DNA from 3 places in the Mycolicibacterium sp. CBM1 genome. Region 2 is predicted to be linked to each of the others. Evidence: predicted binding sites of a transcription regulator. Region 2 holds the regulator's gene; each other region holds the start of a gene.

Region 1 (5,441 bases), on a different contig from region 2:
CGGACGGTTCCAACACACGGATCGTGCTCGACGACGGCTGGGCCGAATACACCGGCTGACCGCGGCTACGCGCAGGAACTACCCGACCACGCCGCCGACGAAGTGGCCGATGCCGAACGTGATGGCCATGGCCAGCGCGCCGCCGACTACGACCCGTTGTATCGCCCGCCCGGGGGCGGCGCCGCCGAGCCGGGCGCTGACCCAGCCGGTGGCAGCCAGCGCGATCAGCACCGCGACGAACGTGATCGGGATGCGAATCGTCGCCGGCGGCAACAGGATTGCCAGCAGCGGCAGCAGCGCCCCGACGGTGAACGCCAGCGCTGAGGAGAGAGCCGCCTGCCAGGGGTTGGTCAGATCGTCAGGGTCGATGCGCAGCTCGATGTCGACGTGCGCCGCGAACGCGTCGTGGTCGGTCAGCTCCTCGGCCACCGTGCGAGCCGTCGCCGGGGACAGGCCCTTGGCCTCGTAGAGCGCGGCGAGTTCCTCTAATTCGGCTACCGGCTGGGTCTCGAGTTCGGTGCGCTCCTTGCCCAGCATCGCCCTCTCGGAGTCGCGCTGGGTGCTCACCGAGACGTATTCGCCGACGGCCATCGACAGCGCACCGGCGGCCAGTGCAGCGATGCCGGCGGTGAAGATCGGGCCGCGCTCGGTGCTGGCGGCCGCGACGCCGACGACGATGCCGGCGGTCGACACGATGCCGTCGTTGGCGCCGAGCACCCCGGCCCGAAGCCAGTTCAGTCGGCCACCGAAGGCGCCGTGGTGCGGTTCGGCCGGGTGTGTCGGCTGCTCTGCTGCGGAGGTCACGTCTGCAGCGTAGGACCTTGCCCGTAGCGCCGCGCGATGTCTTCCGAACCTGCCCAGCCCGAGTAGGTCGGCCGCTGCGGCCAGCCGTCGGGGGAGTCCTGCCATTCTTCCTGGCGGCCCCACGGCAACACGTCGATCAAGGCGAAGGAGTGGCTGAGTTGTTCAGTGCCACGGCCATTGGTCTGCCAGGTGCGGTACACCCGGTTGTCACCGTCCCGCAAGAAAACGTTCACCGCGAACCCGCCACCGGGGCCGGCGTCGACGTCGGCCCCGAACGGGCTCTCCGAGGACGAGTACCAGTCCATCGTGTTGCCCACCTTGGCCTTGTAGGCCAGCGCCTCCTCGATGGGTCCGTTGGTGACGATGACGAAGCGGGCGTCGTAGTTCTCCAGGAATTCCAGCCGGGTGAACTGCGAAGTGAACCCGGTGCAGCCCGGGCACTGCCATTCGGCACCGTCGGTCCACATGTGGTGGTAGACGATCAGCTGCGAGCGCCCGTCGAACACCTCGGCCAGGCAGACCGGCCCGTCCTCGCCGATGAGGACGTACTTGGGCATCTCGACCATCGGCAACCTGCGGCGCTGCGCGGCGACGGCGTCCAGTTCGCGGGTGGCGGCCTTCTCCCGCCTGCGAAGTTCGGCGAGCGCGGCGCGCCAGGTCTGCTGATCGACTACCGGGGGCAGGGCGGACATGGGGACTCCTAACTTTCGGGTGCCGGCACAAGGATTGACTCGTCCCGCCCCCGATAGTCATCGCGCCTGTTCGGCCAGCCCACCCAGTGCCGTCGGCAGCGGCCCCCGATGGATCACGCCGAGACGCTGGGTCGCCCTGGTCAGGGCGACGTAGAGGTCGGCCGCCCCGCGCGGCCCCTCGGCGAGAATCCGGTCGGGATCGACTACCAGCACCGCGTCGAACTCCAGGCCCTTGGTCTCCGACGGTGCCACCGCGCCGGGCACGTCAGCCGGGCCGATCACCACGCTGGTGCCCTCTCGGGCGGCCTCGGCCGCGGTGAACTCGGCGATGGCGTCGGCCAGTTCGTCGGTGCTCACGCGGCGTGCCCACGGCGCAACGCCACACGCGCGCACCGACTCCGGTGGCCGGATGCGGGGTGCGAACTCGGCCAGCAGCGCGGCGGCTACCGCCATGATTTCCGCGGGGGTGCGGTAGTTCACCGTCAGCGACCGATAGACCCAGCGATCGGGCACGTACGGCCCCAGCATGTCGGCCCACGACGTCGCCCCGGCAGGTGAGCGGCGCTGGGCCAGATCGCCGACGATGGTGAACGACCGGCTCGGACAGCGGCGCATCAACACCCGCCAGTCCATCTCCGACAGCTCCTGTGCTTCGTCGACCACCACGTGCCGATAGGTCCAATCCCGGTCGGCGGCGGCGCGTTCGGCGAGATCGCGGGTGTCGCGTTCGAGGAAGCGGTCCGCCAGATCCTCGGCGCCGATCAGGTCCTGGGCCAGCAGATGGTCTTCGTCGTCCATCAGATCTTCGCGGGCGATCATGTTTTCCAGAACACCCGCGGCGTAACGGGTCTCGGCTCGGCGTTCACGCTCTGCGGCATCGTCGGCCGCTTTATCGCGACCCAGCAGGTCGACCAGTTCGTCGAGTAGCGGCACGTCGGACACCGTCCAGGCGTCCCCGGCATCGCGCCGCAGCGCCGGGTCGGCACCGGCCGCCCGCAGCCGCTCCGGCGAGGTGTACAGCGTGGCCAGCAGCTGCTGCGGGGTCAGGATGGGCCAGAGCTGGTCGAGAGCGGCGATGAAACGGGGGTTGTCGTCGAGCTCACCGAGCAGGTCGGTCCGGACCTTCTCCCAGGCCTCGGCATTGTCGCGGGTCAGCCACCCGCGCCCGATCCGGGCGATCGCGCGCTCGGTCAGCACGTAGGTCACGATCTCGCGGAACACCGCGCGGGCCGCGTTGTGCGGCAGGCCGCTGGCGCGGGCTTCGTCGATGGCCCACTGGGCGGTGTCGGCCTCGATCCGCATGGTCACGTCGGCCATCGGGATCTCCAGTGGCTGTTCGGGCAGTCGTTGGTGGCCGGCGACCGCCGCGGCGAGTACGTCGAGCATCGCCAGCGACCCCTTGATCCGGGCGGCGTCCGGGGTGTCCTCGGCGGTGACGCGCAGGCCGGGAACCAGTTCGCCGACCGTGGAGAACACCACCTCCGACTCGCCCAGTGACGGCAGTACGCGGCCGATATGGTTCATGAACGCCTGGTTGGGCCCGACGACCAGCACCCCGTGGCGTTCGATGCGAGCCCGCTGGGTGTAGAGCAGATAGGCCACGCGGTGCAGCGCCACCACGGTCTTGCCGGTGCCGGGGCCGCCCTCGATGACCAGCACGCCGGGGTGGTCGAGCCGGATGATCTCGTCCTGCTCGGACTGGATCGTCGCGACGATGTCGCGCATGCCCTCGCCGCGGGGTGCGTTGACCGCGGCAAGGAGGGCGGCGTCGCTGCTGAATGGGCTGTCATCGCCGGCCTCCGGGTCGGGGCGGCCGAAGACCTCGTCGGTGAAGTCGAGCAGGCGCCGCCCCTGGGAATGGAACTGACGGCGCCGGCGCATGCCCTCCGGGCTGGCGGCGGTAGCGACGTAGAAGGCGCGCGCGGCCGGCGCCCGCCAGTCCAGCAGCAGTGGTTCGTGGTCGTTGCGCTCGTCGAAGATGCCGAGGCGGCCGACGTAGAGCCGTTCTCCGGACACTGCGTCCAGCCGTCCGAAACACAGTCCGTGGTCGGCGACGTCCAGCCGCGTCATCGACCGGGCCAGCGCCTGCACGTCGGCGTCCCTGGCCACCAGCGTCCCGCCGTCCTGCATGTCGATCGGCCCCCCGAGTGCGGCGCGGTACTGGGCCTTGACCCGCATCCGCTTGGCGTCGAGCCGCTTGTAGAGACCGGCCAGATAATGGCGCTCAGACTCCAGTTCGTCGTCGTGAGCGTGCGTCGACATGGCTCGCTTCCCCCTCGTTCTCGTAGTTCGACCAGCGAATTGCGCCGACGGCCCGGTCTTGCCGCAAGCCCCCGGCAGCGTGTGGCGGGAAAGGGGCAGAAGCTCTCAAGATACCCGCGACCCTGTCTGTAGAACGTATGTTCGATTACTCTGACGGTGGTGAGTTGGTTCAACGGGCCGCCGACCTGGGGCGAGATGGAGCGGGTGCTGGGTGGCAAGCCCCGCCGTAGCGGCCTGTCGCTCGGGGAGCCGCACGCCGACGGTGGGGACAGCCCGGCCTGGTCGCGACGGCGGCAACCTTACGAGCCCGCCGGTGAGCGGTGGGCCCGCTCCGCGGTGCCCTACGCCGAGTTGCACGCGCATTCGGCCTACAGTTTTCTCGACGGCGCCAGCACTCCGGAGGAACTGGTCGAGGAGGCCGCCCGGCTGGACCTGCGGGCCATCGCGCTCACCGATCATGACGGTCTCTACGGCGTGGTGCGATTCGCCGAGGCGGCTTCCGAGCTCGACGTGCGCACCGTATTCGGTGCCGAACTGTCACTGAGCAATACCGCCCGCACCGAGTTGCCCGACCCGCCCGGACCGCACCTGCTGGTGTTGGCCCGCGGTCCGGAGGGGTACCGCAGACTGTCGCGCCAACTGTCTGCCGCCCACCTGGCCGGCGGACAGAAAGGCAAGCCGCGCTACGACTACGACACCCTCACCGAAGCCGCCGGCGGCCACTGGCACATCCTCACCGGTTGCCGTAAAGGACATGTCCGGCAAGCACTTTCTCAAGGTGGTCCGGAAGCGGCAGCGGCGGCGCTGGCGGATCTGGTCGACCGGTTCGGCCGGGATCGGGTCAGTATCGAGATCACCTCACACGGCGACCCCCTGGACGACGAACGCAATGCTGCGTTGGTCGCGATGGCGCCGCGGTTCGGACTGTCGGTGGTCGCTACCACCGCTGCGCACTTCGCCGAGCCGAGTCGGGCCCGGCTGGCCATGGCCATGGGGGCGATCAGGGCCCGGCAGTCGCTGGACGAGGCAGCCGGCTGGCTGTCTCCGGTTGGTGGGTCGCATCTGCGTTCCGGTGACGAGATGGCCCGGCTGTTCGGCCAATATCCCGAATCGGTCACCGCCGCAGCGGATCTTGGCGAGCAGTGCGCATTCGGACTGGCCCTGATCGCCCCGCAGTTGCCCCCGTACCCGGATGTACCGTCCGGCGAAACCGAGAACAGCTGGCTGCGTGAGCTGGTCATGATCGGCGCCGCCCAACGCTACGGGCCGCGTGCCTGCGCCCCGGAGGCCTACGCGCAGATCGAACGCGAACTCGACGTCATCGCCACGCTGAACTTTCCGGGTTACTTCCTGGTGGTGCACGACATCACCCGGTTCTGCCGGGAGAACGGCATCTTGTGCCAGGGAAGGGGTTCGGCGGCCAACTCCGCGGTCTGCTACGCGTTGGGAGTGACCGCCGTCGACCCGGTCGCCAACGAACTGCTCTTCGAACGGTTCCTGTCCCCGGCCCGCGACGGACCGCCCGACATCGACATCGACATCGAATCCGACTTGCGCGAGAAGGCTATCCAGTACGTCTACGATCGGTACGGGCGGGACTACGCCGCGCAGGTCGCCAACGTCATCACCTACCGCGCCAAGAGCGCGGTGCGCGACATGGCCCGCGCACTCGGCTTCTCCCAA
Region 2 (5,441 bases):
TCACCGACTATCTCAGCCGCGACCTGACCATCACCCAGGGCAAGGGGTCGCAGCTCTACACGACCTGGAGCCCGGAGGGGTGGGTGCTGGTGGCCGGTCGGGTGGTCAGCGACGGCGTGCGGCAGATCGGCTGACGCTCAGCCCGGCGCGCTCAGCTTGCGGTGGGCACGCAACGCCTCGATCTCGCGCTCGAAATCCTCGGCCGAACTGAACGACCGGTAGACCGACGCGAAGCGCAGATAGGCGACCTCGTCGAGTTCGCGCAGCGGGCCGAGGATGGCCAGGCCCACCTCATGGCTGGGGATCTCAGGCGAACCGGCGGCCCGCACCGCGTCCTCCACCTGCTGGGCCAGCAGGTTCAGGGCGTCGTCGTCGACATCTCGGCCCTGACAGGCCCGGCGCACGCCGCGGATGACCTTCTCCCGGCTGAACGGCTCGGTGACCCCGCTGCGTTTGACGACCGCGAGCACGGCGGTTTCCACCGTGGTGAACCGCCGGCCGCATTCCGGGCACGACCGGCGACGCCGGATGGCCTGGCCCTCGTCCGCTTCCCGGGAATCGACCACGCGGGAATCGGGGTGACGACAGAACGGACAGTGCACGACCGCTCCTTCGCCTCTGACGTGACCCGAAGTCTCGGGCCACCCAGAGCCTACCTGCGCCCCCGCCGGCACGGCCATGACCCGCACAAGACGAGCAGCGCACTCGCCCCGTTCGCCGATGACGCTTGTCCGGCATGCGTTTTCGCCCCGCACGGCGTCGACGCCGTCAGCCAATCGGCGCGATCAGGGTCTGCCCGGCGTCCAACGACGCCGAATCGAGCTTGTTGAGATCGCGGATCTGCTGCATGACCTGCCCGGTCGGCGCGTCGGGTGCGACCCGACCGGCCAGCTCCTGCAGGGTCTCGCCCGCCTGGACCTGGACCACCGCGAGCTGATCCGGCGCCTGCGGCGTCGCCACCGAACCCCCGCTGAAATCCGCGAGCAGGCCGAGCCACAGCGTGATCAGCGCGGCCAGTCCGGCCAGCGCGATGGTGACGGTGGTGCTCACCGACTGGCGGCTGTGCGCAGCTCGCGAGACCTTGACACCGGTTCCCCGGTAGGCCAGCGCCGCCGTCGTGGGGCGATTCGGATGGGGGTGGTAGGCACGCACACCTGCGGGGCGCCGCACGGGTGCCGCCGCCGTGGCGGCCGGACGCCGGCGCGCCGGCGATGACACGAATACCTGCCGCTCGTCGATGACTGTCACGTCCGCTTCCTTCCTCCGGGGCGCCCACTGCTCGCTTGTGTGTTCGAAATATACTCGATCATGCGTTCGATTTCCGAACATGTGAGCGAGCGTGTCCGAAGGATAAATCGGGCCACCGACAAGTTTTGGCGACAGCCATTCGGGGCGGCTGAAACACCGGTCCCGCCCGACAGGCCAGGACCGCACCGGATCCGTTTCCGCCCACGACACGCTCGAACAAATGTTTGATTATCGGCGCTTGCCGGACTACATTCGGCACCCATGAGTGACCGCAGTGAGACCTCGGGTCCCGACGCCAGCCGCCGCGACGGGAACACCGGATTGACCGAGCGGCAGCGCACCATCCTCGAAGTGATCCGCGCGTCCGTGACCAGCCGGGGCTATCCCCCGAGCATTCGGGAGATCGGCGATGCCGTGGGTCTCACCTCGACGTCATCGGTGGCCCACCAGCTGCGCACGCTGGAGCGCAAGGGCTATCTGCGGCGCGACGCCAACCGACCGCGCGCCGTCGACGTGCGCGGCGTCGACGACATGCCGCAGCAGGTGACCACCGATGTGGCCGGCTCCGACACCCTGCCGGAGCCGACGTTCGTGCCGGTGCTGGGCCGCATCGCGGCCGGCGGTCCGATCCTGGCCGAACAAGCCGTCGAGGATGTTTTCCCACTACCTCGCGAGCTGGTCGGCGAGGGGTCGCTGTTCCTGCTGAAAGTGGTCGGTGAGTCGATGATCGACGCGGCCATCTGCGACGGCGACTGGGTGGTGGTCCGGCAGCAGAACGTCGCCGACAACGGCGACATCGTCGCCGCCATGATCGACGGCGAGGCCACGGTGAAGACCTTCAAACGGACCAGCGGCCAGGTGTGGTTGATGCCGCACAACCCGACATTCGACCCCATTCCCGGTAATGACGCCGCCATCCTCGGCAAAGTCGTCACCGTTCTGCGCAAGATCTGACCGCGCAAGATCTGACAGGTCCCGCGCTTACTCCGCTTTGACGAAACCGTTCGCCTGAGCGAGTTCCTCACTGGCGAACCACACCTCGGGGACCGTGTGGTCGTAGAGCGCTGACTCCGGTGTGTAGTACAGCCCCGAATGTGTATTGGCCTTGATCACGTAGCCGTCCGGCGCCTGGTAGGGGTCAGCCAATGGGAGATGGATAGCGGGCCGGGCCGGGCCGGGTGCGCCGTGCACGTCCGACTGCAGGTCCTCGGCTGGCTCGCTGACCGGTTCGACCGGTGGCGCCGGCTGCTCGACGTCGTGCACGCCATCGTCGACGGAGTACACCTCCGGCGGCTCCTCGGCGGCCCGGCGGCGACGCGGCGCACCGAGTTCACCCAGGTTGAGCTTCCACATCGCCTGGGATTCGCCCAGATTGACCACGGCGTGCCGGCCGGTGTCGGTCACCTCATCGGCTTCCAGATCGGTCTCGTGAACCTCGGCGAAGTCCTCCTCGACAACGCCGTCGGCGTCCTCGTGGAGTTCTTCGACCTCGGCGTACTCGTGGTCGACGGAAAGATCGCCGGGCAGGCCAGTGGGCAGGCCAGAGTCGTCGGGCCCGGCAGGGATCCGGGTCGGCGTGGTGTCAATCGCGTCCTGATCGCCGTCGAAGACATCCTCGGGTCCCGGCATCGACTTGTCGTCCTCGTCAGGGCCCGCCCAGCCGAAGCCGGATATCGGCGGGAGCGCGACGCGTCCACCGTCGGGGAGGGTCGCATACCGCGAAGAGGTGGGAGCGTCGTCCACCTCACCGTGCCACTGCTCGTCGCCGTCGTAATCGCCGTCGTAATCGCCGTCGTCATCGAAGTCGTCGTCGATGTCGGCGGCGGCCGCGCGCCGCCGCTGCAGCCACAGCAGGCCGAGCGCAACGACCCCGATCAGCAGGATCACCGGGATGATCACCAGCAGCCACCACCAATGCCAGGTGAAGGCGTCCGCCGATGTCGACGTCGCGGGAGTCGTCTGCGGCCCCGTCGCGCTGGGAACCTCGATTCCCGACAGCGAGCCCGCCAGCTCCGGCGGCTTGGTGGTGAATGTGTTAGTGGCCTTGTTCCAGGAGATCTCGCCACCGCTGAACTTCTGCGTGACAGTGTCGCCGTCGACGCTCTGCTCGCCGGTCGGAACACCGAGCTTGCCGGTCGCCCCGCCCAGCTTGGCCCAGGCGGTGTTGATCGCGCCGCGCACCACGATCGCACCGGTATCGGGTGTCCAGAAGATCACCGGCTTGTCCGCTGCGCTGAACGAGCTGACCCGGCTGTTGGGCGCTCCGCCGTCGGCTTCGGTGCCGATCGGCAGGCCCAGGTCACCAGTGGGTCCGCCGAGCGCGTCGTACTTGGCCAGAATCGCGCCGGTCACCGCATGGGCGCCGGTCGCCGGCGAGTAGAAAACCTTGCCGCCGGCGTAGTCCTGCGCGGCCCCGTCGCTGCCGACCGCATACTGCGCCCCCTGGCGTGCGCCGAGCGGACCGGAGAGCCCGCCCGCGGCACGCCACGCCTGGTTGATCAAAGTGGTCGCATCCGCCGGCACCTCGAGGCCGGCGAGGTCGTTGGCCAGCTCGGGCGGCACGGTGGTGAAGGTCTTGGCGTTGGCGTTGTAGGAGATCTCGCCGCCGGTGAACTTCTGGTTCACCACGTCGCCGTCGTAGGTCTCGTCACCGGTGGGCACGCCCATGGTGCCCGCCGAACCGCCCAGCTTGTCCCACGCCGCGTTGATGGCGCCGCGGACTACCCAGGCGCCGGTGTCCGGCGTCCAGAAGATCGCCGGCTTGTCGCTGGCGCTGAAAGTGCTGACCCGGCTGTCCGGACCGACCAGGCCCGCAACCTCGTCGATCGTCGGGAATCCGAGATCGCTGTCGGCCGGACCGCCCATCGCCTGGTACTTGTCCAGGATCGCCCCGAAGATCAGGTGTGCACCGGTGGCAGGGGTGAAGAAGAATTTGCCGGCGGTGAAGTTCTGGGCGAACCCGTCGCCCACCGGGTAGACGTCGCCGTCCTTGCTTCCCACCGGGGAACCGTCGCCGCCGGCGGCCTGCCACGCCTGGTCAATCGCGTCGCTGGCGTCGCTTTCCGGGGTCGCTATCGCGAGCGGCGCCCACAGCAGCGCTGCCGCAGTCGCCGCGAGGACGCCGAGCGCCATCCGCCCGACGCCTCTGTTGAGACGACTTCCAAGCCAAGTCATGCACTCTCCCCGCCGTTTCGGTCAAGATGCTTCTTCTTATCCTCCGCGTCAACTGTGCGTCAGCAGTTCACGACACGCGGCAGTATCCGAGATAAGCCGCACGTTGGAGGGCAGAAACACCGGGAAAGCCGAGCACACGCGCCGGTATCCGGTTCCACGGACCCCCTGATCGCACTTAGCGGTCAACCAAAAGCCCAGTTCGACGGGGCGCCCGGGCCGCTAAACGCCCAGGCTCACCCGATGGCCTGGGCCGCTAAACGCCCAGGCTCACCCGATGGCCTGGGCCGCTAAACGCCCAGGCTCACCCGATGGCCTGGGCCGCTAAACGCCCAGGCTCACCCGATGGCCTGGGCCGCTAAACGCCCAGGCTGCGGCCAATGATCTCCTTCATGATCTCGGTCGTCCCGCCGTAAATGGTCTGCACCCGGGCGTCCAGGAAAGCTCGCGCCACGTTGTATTCGCGCATGTAGCCATAGCCGCCGTGCAGCTGCAGGCAGCGGTCCACCAGACGCACCTGAGCTTCGGTGGTCCACCACTTGGCCATCGCGGCCTGCTCGGCAGTGAGCTTCTCGTCCAGATGCAGCCGGATGAACTCATCGACCATGATCCGCACGGCCGTCGCCTCGGTGGCCAGCTCGGCCAGCAGGAAGCGGCTGTTCTGGAACGAGCCGATCGGCTTACCGAACGCCTTGCGCTCCTTGGTGTACTGCACGGTCTCCTCGAGCACGGCTTCCATCGCCGAGGCGGCCATGATGGCGATCGAGATGCGCTCCTGCGGCAGGTTCTCCATCAGGTAGATGAAGCCCTTGCCCTCCTCGCCGAGCAGGTTCTCGGCCGGCACCTTCACGTCGGTGAAGGACAGCTCCGCGGTGTCCTGCCCGTCCAGGCCGATCTTGTCCAGATGGCGGCCCCGCTCGAAGCCCTCCATGCCCCGCTCGACGACGAGCAGGGAGAAGCCCAGCGCGCCCTTCTGCGGGTCGGTCTGGGCCACGACGATCACCAGGTCGGCGTTGATGCCG
Region 3 (5,441 bases), on a different contig from region 2:
CACCGGTCTCGACCACGAACTTCTGCAGGTCGACGAGGTTGGCCGGTTCCAGCGGATTGGCCTCGTGGTTGGGAAACGAGCCGTCGAGTTCGAAGTACAGCGGCAGCAGCGTCAGCGACTCGATCGGCCCCAGGACCGCCGGTGTGGTGTGCCCGGCCATGCCGTTGCCGGCGTCGACGGCCACCCGCAGCGGACGCAACCCGGTCATATCGACCAGCGAGCGGAGGAACTGTCCGTAGTCGGCGAGCACATCTTGGTCGCGGACCTCGCCGCGCGGGCCGTCATAGACCGGCACGCCGGCGATCACCTCGTCTCGGACGACGGCCAGACCGGTGTCCTCACCGACCGGCTTAGCACCGGCGCGGCACAGCTTGATTCCGTTGTAGGCGGCCGGGTTGTGGCTGGCGGTGAACATCGCGCCGGCACAGTCCAGCAGGCCGGAGGCGAAGTAGAGCTGGTCGGTAGAGGCCAGCCCGATGCGCACCACGTCGAGGCCCTGGGCGGTGACGCCGTCGGCGAAGGCCTTGGCCAGGGCCGGCGAGCTGTCCCGCATGTCGTAGCCGATGACTACCCGGTCCCCGCCCTCGGCGCGGATCAGCCGCGCGAAGGCTCCGGCGACGTCGGCGACGAAACCCTCGTCGAGTTCCTCACCGACCAGGCCACGCACGTCGTAAGCCTTGATCACACTGCTGACCGCGGCGGCGGGCCTGGACATGGCGGATCTCCTGACCGAGGGGGACTCTTGGCCGCCAGCCTATCTGTTCAAACGCCCCGACAACGGGCGTCCCACCGCGTCAGTCGGTGGGGTCGGGAAGTACGCGCAGATGACCGCGCCGGCGACCCGCCGTAGTGGGCCGATGGGCGGCCACCGGCACCATCGGGGTAGCCGTCGCGGGAGCGTGCGCCGCACCACCGGGGTCGGAGAACCCGGCGACTGGCGGCCGGGGCGAGACGCTCTCGCGGCCTTCCCGGACGGCGTCGGCCAGGGCGACGAGGTCGTCTTCGTCGGGGTACTCGGGCAGCGGCCCCGCGTGGCGAACGAGGTCCCAGCCCAGCGGCGCGGTGATCCGATTAGCGTGGCCGACACACAGGTCCCAGGAGTGCGGCTCGCGCGACGTCGCCAGCGGGCCGACGACGGCGGTGGAGTCGGAATAGACGAACGTCAGCGTCGCCACCGCGTAATGGGGGCACCCGGGCCTGCAGCAGCGACGGGGAACATTCACGCCGTGAGGCTATCGCGCTTCAATCGCAGGTGGGCACCGGACACGCGCAGCCGCCGGGCCGCCGATTCCCAACCGTTACGATCACTTCCGTGGTCGATTCCCGCAGCTCCCGGCGAGGTGGCCGGTCCGGCGGCGGCGCGGGGTCGCGCCGCGGACGAGAGATGCGCGGACCGCTGCTGCCGCCGACCGTGCCAGGCTGGCGCAGCCGTGCCGAACGTTTCGACATGGCGGTGCTGGAGGCCTACGAGCCGATCGAGCGGCGCTGGCAACAGCGGCTCACCGGACTGGACGTGGCCGTCGACGAGATCCCCCGGATCGCACCGAAGGATCCGGACAGCGTGCAATGGCCGGCCGAAGTGGTGGCCGACGGGCCGATCGCACTGGCCAGGCTGATCCCGGCCGGGGTGGACATCCGCGGCAACTCCACGCGAGCCCGAATTGTGTTGTTCCGCAAGCCCATCGAACGCAGGGCCAAAGACTCGATCGATCTGACCGACCTGCTGCACGAGATTTTGGTGGCTCAGGTGGCCACCTATCTCGGCGTCGAACCGTCGGTCATCGACCCGAGCATGGAAGAGGACTGAGCGCGGGTCAGATGATCCCGCGCTTGAGGCGACGGCGCTCACGCTCGGAGAGCCCGCCCCAGATGCCGAAGCGCTCATCGTGAGCCAGGGCGTAGTCGAGGCACGCATCGCGAACCTCGCAGCCCAAGCAGATGCGCTTGGCCTCACGGGTCGAGCCGCCCTTCTCGGGGAAGAACGCCTCCGGGTCGGTCTGCGCGCAGAGCGCACGTTCCTGCCATTGGTCTTCGTCGGATTCCGGCGCCGCTTCGATGGGCTCCGGCACCAAACTCAGGTGAGCGCGCGCCGATACCCCCATGTCCTGCGAGCCGGTAATGGACTGCGGCGTCCCGATCGCGCCGATTAGGTACTCATAGGACATTTCCGCCTCCTCACCTGGTTTCGTAGATACACTATGTCGCCCACTGTTAAGTGTGGCCATCTCAATTCGAACACCTGGTCGAATCACGGTCTGCGACACCGAAACCGGCAGGTCGACCGGGAAATGACACTGATGTGATTAGACACGTCCGCGACTGCTCGGTCAAGCGGTTGAACAGAACTGAATACCATTTCCCCCGGACAATTCGGCGAGTCGATGCACCGGCGTGTCTCCCTGGTGACGCGATCGTGACCGCGTGCGACGCCGAATGAGCGGACCGCCTAGTGTCGATCGGTGTGAAGATCACCGTTCTGGTCGGCGGCGTCGGAGGCGCCCGCTTCCTGCTGGGTGTGCAGCGGCTGCTCGGCCTGGGCCAGTTCGCCGGCGAGATTAGCGGAGCCACAGGCGATCTTGATCACGTGCTGACGGCGGTGGTCAACGTCGGCGACGACGCCTGGATGCACGGCGTGCGCATCTGCCCCGACCTCGACACGTGCATGTACACCCTGGGTGGCGGCATCGACCCCGAGCGTGGCTGGGGTCACCGTGACGAGACGTGGCATGCCAAAGAAGAATTGGCCGCCTACGGTGTCCAGCCGGACTGGTTCGGTTTGGGTGACCGCGATCTGGCCACACATCTGGTGCGCAGCCAGATGTTGCGCGCGGGTTACCCACTGTCACAGGTGACCGAGGCGCTGTGCCACCGGTGGGCACCCGGCGCGACACTCTTGCCGGCCAGCGATGATCGCAGCGAAACCCACGTGGTGGTCGACGATCCCGAGACCGGTGATCGCAAGGCCATCCACTTCCAGGAGTGGTGGGTGCGCTACCGGGCCAAGGTGACCACTCACAGCTTCGCGTTCGTCGGCTCCGAAACCGCCACGGCCGGACCCGGAGTCGTCGATGCGATCGGCGACGCGGACGTGGTGCTGCTGGCCCCGTCGAATCCGGTGGTCAGCATCGGCGCGATCCTGGCCATCCCCGGAATCCGGGCGGCCCTGCGCTCCACCCCCGCCCCGGTGATCGGCTACTCCCCGATCATCGGCGGAAAGCCGTTGCGCGGCATGGCCGACGAATGCCTGTCGGTGATCGGTGTCGAGAGCTCCTCACAGGCCGTGGCCCGTCACTTCGGCGCACGATCGGCGACCGGGATCCTGGACTACTGGCTGGTCTCCGGCGAAGATCACGCCGATGTGCCCGGGGTCACGGTGAAGTCGATCCCGCTGCTGATGTCCGACCCGTCGGCCACCGCCGAGATGGTGCGCGCCGGACTCGAACTGGCCGGGGTCACGCCGTGAGCCTCGAGCACGGCGCCGCCGCACCCGTCGAGATCCTTCCCGTCACCGGGCTTCCCGAGTTCCGCCCCGGCGATGACCTCGCGGCCGCGCTGGTCGCCGCTGCCCCGTGGTTGCGCGACGGTGACATCGTCGTCGTCACCAGCAAGGTGATGTCCAAGTGCGAGGGCCGGATCGTGGCCGCACCGTCCGACCCCGAAGAGCGGGACGCCCTGCGCCGCAAGCTCATCGACGACGAGGCGGTTCGGGTGCTGGCCCGCAAGGGACGCACCCTGATCACCGCCAACCGCAACGGCATCGTGCAGGCCGCGGCGGGCGTCGACGGCTCGAACATCGGGACCACCGAATTGGCTTTGCTGCCGGTCGATCCCGACCGCAGCGCCGCCGCGCTGCGCACCGCTCTGCGGGACACGCTCGGCGTGACGGTCGGTGTGCTGGTCACCGACACGATGGGCCGGGCCTGGCGCAACGGCCAGACCGACGCCGCGATCGGCTCATCGGGGCTGCCGGTGCTGTACGGCTACGCCGGCGCCCGCGATACCCACGGCAACGAGCTGTTGGTCACCGAGGTCGCCGTCGCCGATGAGATCGCCGCCGCCGCCGATCTCGTCAAAGGCAAGCTGACCGCGGTGCCGGTCGCGGTGGTTCGTGGCCTCACCCTCGACGACGACGGGTCGAGCGCGGCGCAACTGCTGCGCGGTGGCGAGGACGACCTGTTCTGGCTCGGCACCGCCGAATCGATCGAATTGGGCCGGCGCCAGGCTCAGCTGCTGCGCCGCTCGGTGCGCCGGTTCGCGCCCGACCCCGTCGACCCGGTTCTGATCGAACAGGCGGTAGCCGAAGCCCTCACCGCACCGGCGCCCCATCACACCCGGCCGGTCCGCTTCGTCTGGCTGCAGGACCACTCCCGTCGTCTGGCAATGCTGGACGCGATGAAAGACGCGTGGCGCGCGGATCTGGCCGGCGACGGCAAGCCCGCCGACGCGGTCGAGCGCCGGGTGACCCGCGGGCAGATCCTCTACGACGCACCCGAGGTCGTCATCCCGTTCCTGGTGCCCGAAGGAGCGCACAGCTATCCGGACGAGGCCCGCACCGCCGCCGAACACACCATGTTCACCGTGGCGGTCGGCGCGGCCGTGCAGGGGTTGCTCGTCGCACTGGCCGTGCGTGGGGTGGGCAGCTGCTGGATCGGGTCGACGATCTTCGCTCCGGACCTGGTGCGCCGCACCCTCGAGGTGCCCGCCGACTGGGAACCGCTAGGGGCGGTGGCGATCGGTTATCCCGTGGACCCGCCGCAACCCCGGGAACCGGCACCGGTAGGCGACCAGCTGGTCCGACGATGAGCGTCCGCGATTCGGCGATCTCGCTGCTGTCCGACTGGACGGCAACCGACGACTGCCAGGACACGCTGCGTCACGCCGTGCTGGCGTTCCTGCACGCTCGCACCGATGCCTGTGAAAGGGCTTGTGCCCCAGGGCATATCACTGCCTCGGCATTGGTGTTCTCCGATTCCGCCGACCAAGTGCTGCTGACCCTGCATCCGCGGCTGGGGCGCTGGGTGCAGCTCGGCGGGCACTGCGAGGACACCGACGCCGACATCCTCGCGGCGGCACTGCGCGAGGCCACCGAGGAGTCGGGCATCGACACCTTGACCATCGACCCGGTGCTCGGCGCCATCCACGTCCATCCGCTCACGTGCTCGTTGGGTGTGCCCACCCGACACCTGGATCTGCAGTTCGTCGCCCGCGCGCCGGCGCAGGCCGAGATCACGATCAGCGACGAATCCCTCGACCTGCGGTGGTGGCCGGTGGACGCGCTGCCCGAAGGCACCGACCCGGCCCTCGCCCACCTGGTCGCGGTCGGAGCCTCGCGCCGGCGGTAACCCTTCGCGAGTGGCCACCTATGACACGTGTTCGAGCGAAAAACGTGTGTCAAGTGGCCACTCGACGAGACACCCGGCGGCCTTGAGCGCGGCCATGAC

Evidence for each region. The regulator LexA, encoded in region 2, represses DNA repair genes until DNA is damaged. The targets are predictions, from matches to a motif close to CGAACANNTGTTCG.
Region 1: a site for LexA is predicted at 3,889-3,902, ahead of ACXDF8_RS12345 (error-prone DNA polymerase). Genes of this name have one in related genera too.
Region 3: a site for LexA is predicted at 2,233-2,246, ahead of cofD (2-phospho-L-lactate transferase). Genes of this name have one in related genera too.

What each region holds. Positions count from the first base shown of each region.
Region 1 is NZ_JBSXPP010000007.1:177,284-182,724, reverse strand. It holds gene ACXDF8_RS12365 (MaoC/PaaZ C-terminal domain-containing protein) at 1-59, shown strand, start outside; gene ACXDF8_RS12360 (VIT1/CCC1 transporter family protein) at 79-804, opposite strand; gene ACXDF8_RS12355 (DUF899 domain-containing protein) at 801-1,496, opposite strand; gene helR (RNA polymerase recycling motor ATPase HelR) at 1,554-3,758, opposite strand; gene ACXDF8_RS12345 (error-prone DNA polymerase) at 3,918-5,441, shown strand, end outside.
Region 2 is NZ_JBSXPP010000006.1:5,450-10,890, forward strand. It holds gene ACXDF8_RS09865 (PhzF family protein) at 1-134, shown strand, start outside; gene nrdR (transcriptional regulator NrdR) at 138-602, opposite strand; gene ACXDF8_RS09875 (LysM peptidoglycan-binding domain-containing protein) at 769-1,248, opposite strand; gene lexA (transcriptional repressor LexA) at 1,510-2,202, shown strand; gene ACXDF8_RS09885 (LGFP repeat-containing protein) at 2,230-4,422, opposite strand; gene ACXDF8_RS09890 (acyl-CoA dehydrogenase family protein) at 4,778-5,441, opposite strand, start outside.
Region 3 is NZ_JBSXPP010000007.1:39,261-44,701, forward strand. It holds gene ACXDF8_RS11685 (phosphomannomutase/phosphoglucomutase) at 1-715, opposite strand, end outside; gene ACXDF8_RS11690 (DUF3499 domain-containing protein) at 795-1,223, opposite strand; gene ACXDF8_RS11695 (metallopeptidase family protein) at 1,385-1,807, shown strand; gene ACXDF8_RS11700 (WhiB family transcriptional regulator) at 1,815-2,165, opposite strand; gene cofD (2-phospho-L-lactate transferase) at 2,462-3,463, shown strand; gene ACXDF8_RS11710 (coenzyme F420-0:L-glutamate ligase) at 3,460-4,803, shown strand; gene ACXDF8_RS11715 (NUDIX hydrolase) at 4,800-5,342, shown strand; gene ACXDF8_RS11720 (endonuclease domain-containing protein) at 5,361-5,441, opposite strand, start outside.